DNA from 4 places in the Kitasatospora sp. NPDC101447 genome. Region 2 is predicted to be linked to each of the others. Evidence: riboswitches for the same ligand, from Rfam matches in the RefSeq annotation. Region 2 holds a riboswitch; each other region holds the start of a gene.
The links. A riboswitch is a leader RNA that binds a small molecule or an ion and turns the genes downstream of it on or off. The one in region 2 is predicted to bind cyclic di-AMP.

Region 1 (3,535 bases), on a different contig from region 2:
CCCACTCCCGCCTGCAGGTGGTCCGGCTCGACCCGGAGGCGGCAGCGCCCGACGGCACCACGACGATCCACGCCTTCGTCGCCAACCGGGGCCCGGAGACCACCGCCTCCCCGTTCACGGTCGTGGTCACCCTGCCGCCGGGTGTGACCCCGGTGGGCCCGTTCTTCCCCGAGGACTGCGAGGTGTTCCAGGGCGGCCACCGGGTGCGCTGCGTCTTCGGCCCCGGGCTGAAGGAGGGGCGCAGCGCGACCGCCCTCGTCCCGGTCCGGCTGGATCCCGACCTGCCCGTGGGAACCCTGAGCGGCGGCTGGGTCGCGGTGCGCAGCGCGGACGACCAGGACGAGAGCAGCCACCGGCAGCCGTTCGACATCACGGTCGCCGAGCCGGCCGACGGCTCCTGAACCACGTCGACCCACCGGTCACCGGCCGCCGGCGAGCGGCTGCCGGCTTCCGGCGACCGGTGGGACGTCCTACCCGACTACCGGTAGACGCGGACGTAGTCGGCGGCCATGGTGATCGGAGCGGTCCCCTGCGGCGCGGGGTGGTACTGGCCCGCGCACACCGAGAGGTTGAGGATCAGGTACGCCGACCAGTTGGCGCCGACGCCCTTGCCGTCCGAGAAGACCTTCGCGCCGTTGACGTACCAGTCCACCGAGTTGGCGCCGTAGTAGGTGCCGATGGTCACCCACTGGTCCTTCGCGACGGCGCTCGCGTCGGTGTAGTACTTCGCGTTGCCGGGGTTGACGTGGTTGGTCAGCTCCAGCAGGTTCGGGTTGTCGGGGTGGTACTCGAAGGAGTCGACCTCGCCGTTGCCGTTCTTCCAGGTCCACAGGGCGGGCCAGGCGCCGGTGCCGGCGGGCAGCTTGACCCGGGTCTCGGCGTAGTCGCCGGTCTTGACCTGGAAGCCCTCGCCGGAGCCCTCGGTGGTCAGGAAGCCGGTGTTCCAGGACTGCTTGCCGTTCTCCAGGGCCGGGCCGCCGGAGGTGGCGGTGAAGGTGGCGACCCCGTTCGCGACGCTGACGTTGTTCTTGTTCAGCCAGTCCAGCTTGTTGTCGTCCGGGTTGTGGTTCCCGTACTTGTAGGCGGTGCTCTTGTCGCCGACCCAGCGCTGGCCCCAGGAGATGGCGCTGTTGAACTCGTCGGACCAGGTCAGCGACTTGCCGGCGACCGGGGAGGACGGCGCGGGGGTGGTCGGGCTCGCCGTGGCGCTCGGGGTCGGCGCGGGGGTGGTCGGGGTCGGCGCGGCGCTCGGGGTCTGCGTGGGGGTCGGCGCCGGGGTCGGGGTGGCCGTCGGGGCCGGGGTCGGGGTGGCCGTCGGGGCCGGGGCCGGGGTGGCGGTGGTCGAGACCACCAGCTGCTGCGAGGGCAGGTTGTGCCAGACGCCGCCGAGGTCCTGCCAGAAGCCGAACTCGGTGTACGTCCCGGCCGGCAGGGTGCGCGCGCCGCTGGTGAAGTTCACGCCGCTCGGGCAGATCTGCACGTTGGAGGCGTTGCCGGGGAAGTCGAGGTTGGTGCCGCGCGCGTCGCGGACGCCCACGCCCACAGTCTTGGCGGTGAAGCAGGCCGAGGAGTGCAGGCCGAGCGAGGCGGTGGCGGCCTTGCCCGCGACCATGGTGGCGGGGGCGAGCCGGTCCTGGGTGACGGTCGGAACGGTGGCCGCCTGGGCACCGGTGACGGACGGCACGCCGAGCAGGCCGGCGCCGCTGATGGCGAGCGCCCCGGTCGCGGCGAAGGCGGCGTTGCGGCCGCGGTGGGAGGGGCGGGCGTGACGCGGTGCACGGCGCCGGGCAGCAGGCTTGGGCATGAGGTGACCTCTGCGACGCCTGCGAGGTTAGCTGTCGGGTTCGGGCTGCAGTTGCCCGGCCGCCTGTGGAGCGGCTTCACCCCTAGCCTCGACCCGTACGCGCGAGCGCACGGGCCGGGCGCCGACCTTGGTTTCCCCGCTCCCGTCCGCTGTGGTGCTCGGTGACCCGCCGACGGGTGGACGGGACTCGGCGTCCCGGCGGCGGGGTCCGCCAGGGGCGGACGACCGTTGCAGGCTAGGCAGGCCGTACGTAAACGGACAACTCCGGCGGACGGGTTGTCGCGCAGCTCACAGTGGTGTCGATCAACGACGCTGTGTGGCGGCCGAGTTGATCAGTTCACGTGGCCTGGAACGATGCCCGGCGGGGTGGCTCTGCGGGTGTCCGGCCGGGCGTTCCGGTTGCGCGTTCCGGTTGCGCGTTCCGGCCGGGCGTTCAGCCGAGCCAGGCGTCCACCTGGCTCTCGGCCTCCGGCGCCCACCCGAGCTCCAGGTGGTCGAGGCCGCTCAGCAGCCGGGTGCCGCCGACCGTCGCGATGCCGGTGGTGTCCAGGGCGCTCGCCGTGAACACGATGCCGTCGCTGGGCCCGCGGTTCTCGTTGAGCACGCCCGGGATGTCCGCCGACCCGCCGGCCAGCAGGTAGGTGCGCACCGCGGCCGGGATCCCGGCCTGCTGGAGCGGGGCGATCAGGGAGCCCGCGTCGATCGCCGCCTGGATGCCCTGGCCGGAGGTGTAGAACCCCTGGCCGCCGTAGTAGGTGGTCCACCAGTCCTGGGCGCTGCCGTCCACTCCGTACCTGCCGTCCCAGCGGGCGAGCAGCTGGCGCTGGCCCGGGTAGCAGTCGTACCCGCCGGCCGGCAGCACGCCGAGGCAGGGTTGCGCGGTGTATGTGCCGTAGCAGGTCATGTACAGGTGCGGGGACGGTGCGTTGGCGGTGCCGCCGCAGGCCGGCCACGTCGCCAGGTCGAACGACCAGCCGTGGGCGTAGACGTAGTCGAGCCCGCCGTTCGGCCCGCCGAGGGTGACCAGACGGCGCACGTCGCCCGCGTACGCCCGCCCCCAGGACGGCCGCACCGAGGACACGTACGCCCTGGCGGCGACCTCGCCCTTGCTCCAGGCGACCACGTCGACCTGCGGGGCCCCGAGGCGGGCCCGGATCAGCGCGATCGCGTCGCCGACGGCCTGCGCCTGGAGCAGGTTGTCACCGTGCTTGTGGGCGAAGCCGATGGCGAAGACCCGGTGGCCGGTGCCGGCGAGGTACTGGGCGAGGCCGGTGGACGGGCAGGTCGCGGCGCCGCAGGTGCCGCTCTCCCCCGGGTTCGCCCAGGCGCGGTCGGCGTTGTCGTTGGCGCCGTGGACCAGCAGGACGGGCGCGGCCCGGCTGCCGGTGTCCCAGCCGGTGGCGGAGTAGAGCAGGAAGCGGCCGGAGGAGGGCTCACCGGTGCCGAAGTACGTCCGGCGGGCTCCGTCCTGGTCGCCGCGGCCGTCGGACGGGAACTGCTCGGTGCGGAAGCCGGGGGTGGTGTCGAGGTAGCGCTCGACCTTGGCCCAGCCGTTGCCGGGGGCGGGGAAGGCGGCTTCCAGGGTGAGGGCGGCGGTGGCGGTCCCCGCTCGGGCGGAGGCGGTCCCAGCTCGGGCGGAGGCGGTCCCAGCTCGGGCGGAGGCGGGGGCGGAGGTGCCGAGGAGGAGGGCGGCGAGGGCCAGTAGGACGGCGGTGAGCGTGGTGGGGGTAC
Region 2 (3,535 bases):
AGCCCGACCCCGCCCGGCCCGCAGCCACCCCGTCCGACGCCACCCCGCCCGCAGATCCCGCCCGGCCCGCAGCGACCCCGTCGGACGCCGCCGCTCCGCAGCCCGAGGCCGAGGTTCCGCAGCCCGAGGCCACCGCGCCGCAGCCCGACGCCGCCGCTCCGCAGCTGTTCACCTGGGAGTTCGCCGCCGATCCGTACCCCGCCTACGCCTGGCTGCGCGAGCACGCCCCGGTGCACCGCACCAAGCTGCCGAGCGGTGTCGAGGCCTGGCTGGTGACCAGGTACGCGGACGCCCGGCAGGCGCTCGCGGACGCCCGGCTGTCGAAGAACCCGGCGCACCACAGCGAGCAGGCGCACCGCACCGGCCGGGTGGGCATTCCGGGGGAGCGGCAGGCGGACCTGATGACGCACCTGCTGAACATCGACCCGCCGGACCACACCCGGCTGCGCCGCCTGGTGTCGAAGGCGTTCACCCCGCGCCGGGTGGCCGAGTTCGAGCCGCGGGTGCAGCAGCTCACCGACCGGCTGATCGACGGCTTCGCGCAGCGCGGCTCGGCGGACCTGATCCACGAGTTCGCCTTCCCGCTCCCCATCTACGCGATCTGCGACATGCTGGGCGTGCCAGCCGAGGACCAGGACGACTTCCGCGACTGGGCCGGGATGATGATCCGGCACGGCGGCGGCCAACGCGGCGGCGTGGGGCGGGCGGTGAAGCGGATGCGGGCGTACCTGCTGGAGCTGATCCACCGCAAGCGGGCGGACCTCGGGGACGACCTGATCTCGGGCCTGATCCGCGCGAGCGACCACGGTGAGCACCTGACCGAGAACGAGGCCGCGGCGATGGCCTTCATCCTCCTCTTCGCGGGTTTCGAGACGACCGTGAACCTGATCGGCAACGGGACGTACGCGCTGCTGCGCAACCCGGGCCAGCGCCGGCTGCTGCAGGAGTCGGTGGCGCGCGGGGAGAGCGCGCTGCTGGAGACGGGCATCGAGGAACTCCTGCGCTACGACGGGCCGGTGGAGCTGGCGACCTGGCGGTTCGCGACGCGTCCGGTGACCATCGGCGGGGTGGACATCCCGGTCGGCGATCCGGTGCTGGTGGTGCTGGCCGCCGCGGACCGCGATCCGGCCCGGTTCGCGGACGAGAACACCCTGGACCTGGCCCGGACGGACAATCCGCACCTGGGGTTCGGGCACGGCATCCACTACTGCATCGGTGCTCCGCTGGCCCGTTTGGAGGGGCGTGCCGCACTGGCCACGCTGCTTTCCCGGCTGCCCGATCTGCAGCTCGCGGAAAGCCCGGAGAATCTGCGCTGGCGGGGCGGTCTGATCATGCGTGGCCTGCGGGAACTCCCGGTCGAATTCACTCCGGAGAGCCGCTCCCCGCATACGCCGCCGCACGCTCCTTCCGCGCCCCCGGCGAACTGACGCGAGGTGGCGGAACGCCGGGCGGCGTGCTGATGGAACGTCGCCCGGCGGGCTCCCGGCGGGGTGTGAAAACCCATCAATGCCGACATAGTGGCGCCGTTGGTAGGCGATCGGACACGTGCCGTAATTTCTGTGTGATGTCCGGGATATGAGCTTGTGATCGGTCTGAAGATCTGTCTACTCTCCCTGGAGTTCGCAGCTGCGGACCTCGTGCGCGGAACGCCGAATCCTGCCCGCCGCGTCACGGGAAACCGACCAGAACCCTGGGCAGGGGCGGGGGAACCAGGTTTGTTGCCGTCCCCACGGCTTGGGGTGAAGCCGCCCGAGCGGAATCGTTTCCGCGTACGGCGGCCGGGCCACCTCCCGGTCCGAACCCGACAGCTCACCTCGCAGGCGTGCGGAGAGGGACCTCTTCATGCTGTTCGTTGGAACCGGCCGTCACCGTCGTCGCACCCAGACCGAGAAGGCCATCGCCGTCGCCGGTGTGGCCGGCGTCGGACTCGCGATGCCGCTCCTCACCGCGACCGGCGCCTCCGCCGCCCCGGTCTCCACCTGGGACGCCGTCGCCCAGTGCGAGAGCGGCGGCAACTGGAGCATCAACACCGGCAACGGCTACTACGGCGGCCTGCAGTTCACCTCCAGCACCTGGAAGGCGTACGGCGGCACCTCGTACGCGGCGCAGGCCAACCAGGCCAGCAAGGCGCAGCAGATCTCGATCGCCGAGAAGGTGCTCGCCTCGCAGGGCCCCGGCGCCTGGCCGGTCTGCTCCGTCAAGGCCGGCCTGACCAAGGGCGGTGCCCCGGCGTCCGTCGACACCTCCTCGGACTCCAAGCCGCAGTCGGCCCCGCAGCAGCAGACGCCCAAGCGGCAGGCCCAGAAGCCGGCCGAGAAGCCGGTCCAGAAGCCCGCCGAGAAGCCGGCCGCGAAGCCCGTCCAGAAGCAGGCCCCGAAGCACGCCGCCCCCGTGCAGGCCGAGAAGCCCGTCGACCAGTCGGCGCAGCAGTACGTCCCCAAGCACGCGGCCCCGCGCCCCGCGCAGCCGGCCCCGGCCGCGCAGACCGGCCACGACTACACCGTCCACGCCGGTGACACGCTGTCGACCATCGCCGCCACCCAGGGCGTGTCCGGCGGCTGGCACGCGCTGTACGAGCAGAACCGCTCCACCGTCGGCGGCGACCCGGACCTGATCCTGCCCGGCCAGGTGCTGCACCTCGGCTGAGCCGACGTGTCCCTGGCGGCACCGGCGACACGCGTGACGGGGGGTCGGTCCGGCCGGCCCCCTTCGTCCGCATTCGCCCGCTCCGGTGGGACAAGCTGGGACAAGCAGGTGAACTACCGGTGGGTAGCGGGGCCACACGCTGAGACGGGACCGAGGCCGACGTGGCCTGGAGAGCCCGGGCGGTTAGGCTCTGGTCCGTAACGACTCCGCAATCGTCCCGCCGACAGCGCCACCGTCAGTGGGACCCTGCTTCCGCAAGGAGATGCCTCGTGCCGTCCATCGATGTCGTCGTAGCCCGTGAGATCCTCGACTCCCGCGGCAACCCCACGGTCGAGGTCGAGGTCGGCCTCGACGACGGCAGCACGGGTCGTGCCGCTGTCCCGTCGGGTGCCTCGACCGGTGCCTTCGAGGCCCTGGAGCTGCGCGACGGCGACAAGAACCGCTACTTCGGCAAGGGCGTGGAGAAGGCCGTCCTCGCCGTCATCGAGCAGATCGGCCCGGAGCTGGTCGGCTACGACGCCACCGAGCAGCGCCTGATCGACCAGGCCATGCTGGACCTGGACGCCACCCCGGACAAGTCCTCGCTCGGCGCCAACGCCATCCTGGGCGTCTCGCTGGCTGTCGCGCACGCCGCCTCCGAGGCCAGCGACCTGCCGCTGTTCCGCTACCTGGGCGGCCCGAACGCGCACGTCCTGCCGGTCCCGATGATGAACATCCTCAACGGCGGCTCGCACGCGGACTCCAACGTCGACATCCAGGAGTTCATGATCGCCCCGATCGGCGCGGAGTCCTTCTCCGAGGCCGTCCGCTGGGGCGTCGAGGTCTACCACACCCTCAAGGGCGTGCTGAAGGAGCGCGGGCTGTCCACCGGCCTGGGCGACGAGGGCGG
Region 3 (3,535 bases), on a different contig from region 2:
GCAGGACGGCGATGATCACGCCGACGAGTCGCGCGGCCGCCTCGGCGAGGTCGTCGTCGGGCTGCGGGGCCTGGGGGAGGGCGTTGTAGCGGTGCGGGTGCTCGGTGGCGTACGCGTGGTAGGCGCGCAGGACGGCCGCGACGGCGTCGTCCCCGCTGCGGCCGACCGCGGCGGCGGCGAGGCAGTCGGCCAGTTCCCCGGTGACCCGGACGGCGATCAGCCGCCGCAGTTCGGCGAGGCCACCGCTGACGTGCTTGTACAGCGAGGGGGTGGCGACGCCGGCCCGGGCGGCGACCGCGGCGAGGGTGAGGGCTTCGGTGCCCTGTTCGTCCAGGAGGGCGATGGCGTGGTCGACGACCTGGTCGGGGGTCAGTCCTATGCGGGGCATGGTTTCGGGCTTCTCTCGTGCGGGAGTCGGCGGTGGTCGGGCGGTGGTCCCGCCGTGGTCGGCCTGGTGGCCGGCCGGTGGTGGGCCGGTGGCGGGCCGTGGCGGGCCGTGGCGGGCCGGGTGGACCGGCGGTCGGGCGGTCAGGCGAGTTCGGCGAGGAAGGGCAGCAGGGCGTCCGCGGTGGCCTGCGGGTCGTCGGCCATCGGGTAGTGCCCGGACCCTTCGATCATCGCCTTCCGCGCGCCCAGTGCCGCGACCTGCCGGTCGGCGACGAGCTCCGGCTTCGGGAAGTCGGGGTCCTTGCTGCCCATGACCACCAGCGCCGGGCACCGCACGGCGGCCGTCCAGCCGACCGGCGAGGAGTTCCCGGTGACGTACCCGCGGGTGGCGGTCTTGCGGCCCGGGGTGCGCAGCGCGGCGACCAGCCCGTCCACGTAGGCGTCGAAGTCGGCGGGCTTGGCGCCGGGGAAGGCCATCCGGCGCAGGTAGAAGCCCCAGAAGGCGGGCCAGTGGACGAGCGCCGCGCCCATCAGGCCGAGGACGCCGCGCATCAGGGCGCCGGGCTGCGGGTTCTCGACGAAGGCGTCGATCAGGACGATCCCGGCGACCCGCTCCGGCGCGTCCCCGGCGACCTTGACGACCGTCGCGCCGGTGTAGGAGTTCCCGGCGAGGACGGCGCGCTCGATGCCGAGGTGGTCGAGCAGGGCGAGGACGTCGTCGGCGATGGCGGCGGGGCCGTAGTCGTCCCAGGCGATGGACGACTCGCCGAAGCCGCGCAGGTCCATGGTGACGACCCGGTGGCCGGCGGCGACGAGCAGCGGGCGGAGGTGCCGGTACGCGGCGCGGCTGTCGAGCATGCCGGGCAGCAGGACGACGGGGGTGCCGTCGCCCTGCCGGGTGTCGTCGAAGGCGATCCGCCCGCCGGGGAGGGTCAGGTACTGGGTGTCCGGGGTGATGGTGGCGTTCATGGTGGGCCTCCTCGGTCCTCCGCTGCGGGCATCGGCGGTGCTGCCGATAGCCATAAAGCTAAGGCTAATAGCCTTAGCCGTCAAGTGCTCGACCGCGGCGGAGGGAGAGGGGGGTGTCGGGCGGCCCGCCTCAGACCCCCTCGACCTTGAACGGGTCGTGCTCGCTGAGCAGCTTCTCCAGCCGGGCCTGGTCGACCCGGCTGACGATCTCGTTCGTCTCCTGCCGGTCCCGGACCACCTTCGCCAGGGTGAACGCGGAGCTGACGGTGTAGAGGAGGCCGATCCCGAGGAACGCCCGGGTCCACCCGCCGACCGGCAGGTAGGCGATCCCGACGGCGAGGGCCGTGCCCGACAGGGCGAAGGAGAGGATGGCCTGGATGTAGTAGGCGGCCGTCGTGCGGTTCTGCATCGGTGCGCTCATGGCGTCAGGATGCGGCCGTCCGGCCGGGCCGCACATGAGTAGGAGTACTCAGATGAAGTGCTCGTGTCGAAGGGTCGTTCGTTGACGTCCTATCACTCGTTCCACGGCCGTCCCGGACGGATGGCTTGGAATCAGAGCGTCCTAGGATTAACGTTTGATAACGCAGCGCGGTTGTCAACGCCGTACCCAGACGGCACCGTGCGCCGTCGCCTAATCCCGCCGGCCGGCCTCCGGGCAGGTCAGGGAGCCGGGGAACCACGTTCCTTGGGGTGAATCGGCGGGGCCCCGGCCCGGCCGTAGGAGACCTTCCTGCTCCGAACCCGTCAGCTAACCCGGTAGGCGCGAAGGAAGGAAAGGAGCGCGCCTCCGTGGCGTCGACGCACACTCCGGCACACCCGGCCGGCCCCGCAGCCGGTACCCAGCTCCTCGACCACCCCGGTGCGGACGGCCCCGAGGCCCTCGGCCCGGAGGCCGAGACCAACCGGCACCGGATGCCGCGTCAGGTCCGCGGCACCTCCCCGCTGCTCGGCGTCACCGCCGTCGCCGCCACCCTGGGCGCCACCGGCTTCGCCTCGGCCACCCCGGCCGCCGCACCCGCCGTCGAGGCCCCGGACGAGACGCCGGTCGCCCTCTCCGCCGACCCCGGCCTCGCGCTCGCCGCCCGCATCCAGCAGCAGGCCGACAGCCAGCGCACCGCCGCCGAGGAGACCGCCCGCGTGCAGGCCGCGCAGGAGGCCGAGGCCAAGGCCGCCGCCAAGGAGGCCGAGGCCAAGCGCGCCGCCGAGGAGGCGGAGGCCAAGCGGGCCGCCGCCCTCACCCTCCCGGTGAAGGACTACCGGCTCTCCGCCCACTACGGCCAGAGCGCCCGCTACTGGGCCAACCTGCACACCGGCCTGGACTTCGCCGCCGACACCGGCACCCCGGTCTACGCGCTCGGCCAGGGCACCATCACCTCGGCCGGCTGGTCCGGCTCCTACGGCTACCGGATCGTCGAGACCCTGCCCGACGGCACCGAGATCTGGTACTGCCACCTCTCCTCGATCATCGCGGGCTCCGGCAAGGTCACCTCCGGCCAGCAGATCGGCAAGGTCGGCGCGACCGGCAACGTCACCGGCCCGCACCTGCACCTGGAGGTCCGCCCCGGCGGCGGCGCCCCGGTCGACCCGGAGCCCTGGCTCCAGCAGCACGGCCTCAACCCGTAACGGACACCCGGAGGCCCGTAGCGGCCTCCCGGAAGCCCCCGGCCGCACGCGGCCGGGGGCTTCCGGGTGCCACGGCGGCTACTCCTCGGCGGGCAGCTGCGCCAGGTAGGCGTCGATCTCCTCCTGGCCCGGCTCCGGCGCCAGCTCCGGGAACTCCGCCACCAGCAGCCGCGGCAGCCCGGGCACCGTCCACTCCCCGAACAGGTCGAGCGCCGCGTCGACCGCCGCGTCCTCGAAGTGCCCGAAGTCCCCGGCCAGTTCGTCCGGCATCGGGCGCCCGAGCGCGGTCAGCTCGGCCAGGTTGCGGTAGCTGCGCCGCATCAGGCCCTGCTCCAGCAGCCGCCGGGCGCCGTCCGTGGCCATGCCGACCGACAGCACCCGTCCCGGTCCCCAGCCCTGCTCGTCCGGCTCGTCCAGCCAGCCGGTGGGCACCAGCGCCTCGTACGCGGCCAGCCGCTCCTCCTCCGCCAGCCCGGCGAAGCCGGTCAGCCAGTCCCGCACCGCCGCCCCGTCCGCGACGTCCACCCCGTGCGCGTGCAGCAGCAGCGCGTACAGC
Region 4 (3,535 bases), on a different contig from region 2:
GTGTGGAATGTCCGGATTGTAGGCAAACCGCCCGAACCCGATGCGGCGGACACACCGGGTTCGCACAGCGGCCGCGCGAAACCCGTACGGCAGCCGACTGCAGGCCGGACGGGCAGATGTCCTACGATCTCCGGCATGAGCACCGCAGCCATTCCGGGCGCGCCACTGCCCGTCCGCACTCCAGGCTCCCGTGCGCGGGGGCGCCATCGTCGTCCCGAGCGCCCCGAGATTCCGACCGGCGCGCCGGCCCTGGTGCTCGCCGTGCCCACGGCCGCCGGGCCCGAGTCCCGCTCGGTCGTCGAGGAGCTGCTCTCCATCGTCCGCAGCGAGCAGAACGGCGTCCAGGCCGCAGTCGGCTACCTCCCCGGCGACTCCGCCGAGGGTGAGGGCGGCGAGGACCGCACCGTCGCCGAACTCCTGGCCACGGCCGCCGAAGCCGGCCTGCCGATGCCCGTCCTGGTGCCGCTGGTGCCCGGTCCGCACGGCTTCCTGCCCGAACTCCACGCGCTCGCCGCCGAGTACGGCGCGCCCGTCACCGACGCGCTCGGCCCGCACCCGCTGCTCGCCGAGGCCGTCCACGTACGACTCTCCGAGGCCGGGCTGGCCCGCGCCGACCGCGCCCGGCTCTTCGCCATCGCGACCGCCGCGGACGGCGTGGTCCTGACCACCGTCGGCGGCGAGGACGCCGCCGCCGCGGCCGGCATCACCGGCGTGCTGCTGGCCGCCCGCCTGGCCGTGCCGGTCGTGGCCGCCGCGCTCGACGTGCCCGGCTCGGTGGCCGCGGCCGTCGACCACCTCAAGGAGACCGGCTCCCAGCGCCCGGCGCTGGCCCCGCTGGTGATCGGGCCGGAGGCCGACTCCGAGCTGCTCGCCGCGGCCGCCGAGGAGACCGGCTGCCCGTCGGCGGCGCCGCTGGGCGCGTACCCGACCGTCGGCCAGCTGATCGCCTCGACCTACCTGGCCGCGCTGCCCGCACCGTCCGCGGAGGAGCTGGCGCGGGCCGAGGCGGAGGCGGCGGCCGCCGCCGAGGCCGAGGGGGTCGTGGAGGGCACCCGTGGCGCCCACGCGGCCGCCGAGGGGCCTGCCGGACAGTAGCGGACACCGCGCGCCCGTCGGCGCGCACACGGGGCCCGGAACGACTTGCGTTCCGGGCCCTTCGCTTTGCCCGCTTTCCCGCTCTTGCGGCGTACGGGAGTTACCGGAGTTAAGCGAACAATGAATGGAATGTCCGTTCTGCTGCTGTTTGCCGGGGAATGGCGAGCGCACTCCGGGGCGCTCGAATCACGTCCGCCCCACCGGTTCGACCGGTGCGCCATTTCGCGCTTCGACACACCGTCATGCCATTCCTGAGACAAAGACAGTTGTGGGCATCCGCAATCGCATTGCCGAAAAACGATCATTTACGATCATGATTAGCCGCCAATTTGGCACTTCCCACTAATCCGTGATGCCCGTCACAGCTATTTGCAGTTTGAACTTAAGTCTGCTTAACGTGCTCCCCGTTCGTGACCACACGGACCCAGTTCATCCGCGACGCCGAGTCCTGCCGTCGGATGTCCTGGCAGCGCGAAAACGCACCACGGCAGGAGCGGGGGACCCACAGGTAAGTCGCCCCGGACCGCTCCCAGGAACGGTTCAGGGCTAGGGGTGAAGCCGCGCTCACGCGCGGCCGGGCAACTCCGGCCCGAATCCGACAGCTCACCTCGCAGGCGTGGGAGAGGACCGCGTCTTCATGCTGCCCACCAACGGCACCCGTCTGTCCAGCCGCACCCGCCGCGTGATCGCCGCCATCGGCGTCGCGGGCGTCGGCCTCACCGTCCCGTGCCTCGTCTCCGGCACCGCCTCCGCCGCCTCCGTCGCGACCTGGGACAAGGTCGCCCAGTGCGAGAGCAGCGGCAACTGGAGCATCAACACCGGCAACGGCTTCTACGGCGGCCTCCAGTTCACCCAGAGCACCTGGTCCGCCTTCGGCGGCACCGCCTACGCCTCGCGCGCCGACCTGGCCACGAAGGACCAGCAGATCGCCGTCGCGGAGAAGGTCCTCGCCTCGCAGGGCCCCGGCGCCTGGCCCGTCTGCTCCGTCAAGGCCGGCCTGACCAAGGGCGGCACCCCCGCCGCCGTCGACACCTCGGCCGCTGCCGCTCCGGCTGCTCCGGCCGCCCCGGCTGCTCCGGCTGCCAAGCCCGCCGCCCAGACCCCGGTCCCGGCGGCCAAGCCCGCCAAGCCGGCCGCGCCCGCCCAGGACACCGCCGACTCCGCCGCCGGCACCTGGGCCCAGAAGCACCAGCAGGCCGCCCAGAGCGACGACTACACCGTGGTCGAGGGCGACTGGCTGTCCTCGATCGCGGACAAGCACAACGTCCAGGGCGGCTGGGAGCGGCTGTACGAGCTCAACCGCAGCACCCTGACCGACGGCCCGAACACCATCTACCCGGGCCAGCACCTGACCTTCGGTGACCACGGCCAGACCCAGCAGTCCGCCTCCTCGGACAAGTCCGGCTCGGACTTCACCTGGTTCAACCGCTCGCAGAAGTCCGGTCAGTCCGCGAACGGCGGTTCCGTGAACGCCAAGCCGGTCGCCCAGACCCAGACCCCGGCCGCCCAGGCCCCGGCCCAGGCCCCGGCCGCCAGCGGCAGCATGGCCGCCGCGGTCGCCTTCGCCGAGTCCAAGGTCGGCCAGGCGTACGTCTACGGCGGCACCGGCAACGGCGGCTGGGACTGCTCCGGCCTGACCCAGGCCGCCCTGCGCGCCGCTGGCATCTCCGTCCCGCGCGTCGCCGCCGACCAGGCCGCCGCCAGCACCCACGTCTCGCTGGACAGCCTGCAGCCGGGCGACCTGCTGTTCTGGTCCAACAACGGCAAGGACTCGGGCGTCTACCACGTCGCGATCTACGTCGGTGGCGGCAAGTACGTCGAGGCCGCCAACCCGAGCGCGGGTGTGCGCGAGCAGACCGTCGCCAACTGGGCCCCGGACTTCGCCGGCCGGGTCTGAGCACGGCGAGACGGCTGACGGCAGGCAGCTGACAGCTGACAGCTGACAGATTTCAACATCTGTCAGCTGTCGTCCGTCGTCCGCAGACCGCGGGCCGTAGCCGTCGGCCGCCAACCGAACACTGATCACCCGCCACCCCCGGGGAAGAGTCTGGTCGCTCCTCCCCGGGGGTCGCGGCGTATCCCCGTGGTGGAACCGGACCCGAACGGGCATGCTGCTGCTCTGCACCCGAGGAGGAGTCACATGGCCCAGGTCACCGTCACGCTCGACGCGAACCTCGCGATCGACGCGATGATGCTCTCCGGTACCAAGAACCCGCAGGACGCCGTCGAACTGGTCCTGCGCGACTACCTGGCCCGCGGCCGCCGCACCGAGGCCCGCACCGGCGACCCGGCCGACGGCAACCGCCTCGCCCAGGACCGCACCACCGACACCGAGCACGGCTGAGCGCAGTCGAGATCTGCCGAGATCTGCCGAGCGCTGCCGAGCAGGGCCGAGCAGGACCGAGCACAGGCACGCCGAAGGGCCCCGGAGAGCAACTGT

Region 1: linked by a shared signal. The riboswitch ahead of ACIRST_RS33275 (hypothetical protein) and the one ahead of ACIRST_RS39790 (transglycosylase family protein) in region 2 are both predicted to bind cyclic di-AMP.
Region 3: linked by a shared signal. The riboswitch ahead of ACIRST_RS30210 (M23 family metallopeptidase) and the one ahead of ACIRST_RS39790 (transglycosylase family protein) in region 2 are both predicted to bind cyclic di-AMP.
Region 4: linked by a shared signal. The riboswitch ahead of ACIRST_RS35920 (transglycosylase family protein) and the one ahead of ACIRST_RS39790 (transglycosylase family protein) in region 2 are both predicted to bind cyclic di-AMP.

The regions. Positions count from the first base shown of each region.
Region 1 is NZ_JBIWNL010000034.1:59,465-62,999, forward strand. Features, by position in the region: gene ACIRST_RS33270 (hypothetical protein) at 1-401, shown strand, start outside; gene ACIRST_RS33275 (hypothetical protein) at 479-1,804, opposite strand; cyclic di-AMP (ydaO/yuaA leader) riboswitch at 1,806-1,971, opposite strand; gene ACIRST_RS33280 (esterase/lipase family protein) at 2,238-3,535, opposite strand, start outside.
Region 2 is NZ_JBIWNL010000054.1:42,535-46,069, reverse strand. Features, by position in the region: gene ACIRST_RS39795 (cytochrome P450) at 1-1,427, shown strand, start outside; cyclic di-AMP (ydaO/yuaA leader) riboswitch at 1,671-1,837, shown strand; gene ACIRST_RS39790 (transglycosylase family protein) at 1,843-2,646, shown strand; gene eno (phosphopyruvate hydratase) at 2,916-3,535, shown strand, end outside.
Region 3 is NZ_JBIWNL010000027.1:87,886-91,420, forward strand. Features, by position in the region: gene ACIRST_RS30195 (TetR-like C-terminal domain-containing protein) at 1-388, opposite strand, end outside; gene ACIRST_RS30200 (alpha/beta fold hydrolase) at 529-1,356, opposite strand; gene ACIRST_RS30205 (YiaA/YiaB family inner membrane protein) at 1,487-1,777, opposite strand; cyclic di-AMP (ydaO/yuaA leader) riboswitch at 1,975-2,133, shown strand; gene ACIRST_RS30210 (M23 family metallopeptidase) at 2,146-2,979, shown strand; gene ACIRST_RS30215 (hypothetical protein) at 3,058-3,535, opposite strand, start outside.
Region 4 is NZ_JBIWNL010000041.1:14,519-18,053, forward strand. Features, by position in the region: gene ACIRST_RS35915 (hypothetical protein) at 136-1,095, shown strand; cyclic di-AMP (ydaO/yuaA leader) riboswitch at 1,566-1,725, shown strand; gene ACIRST_RS35920 (transglycosylase family protein) at 1,712-2,992, shown strand; gene ACIRST_RS35925 (hypothetical protein) at 3,236-3,439, shown strand.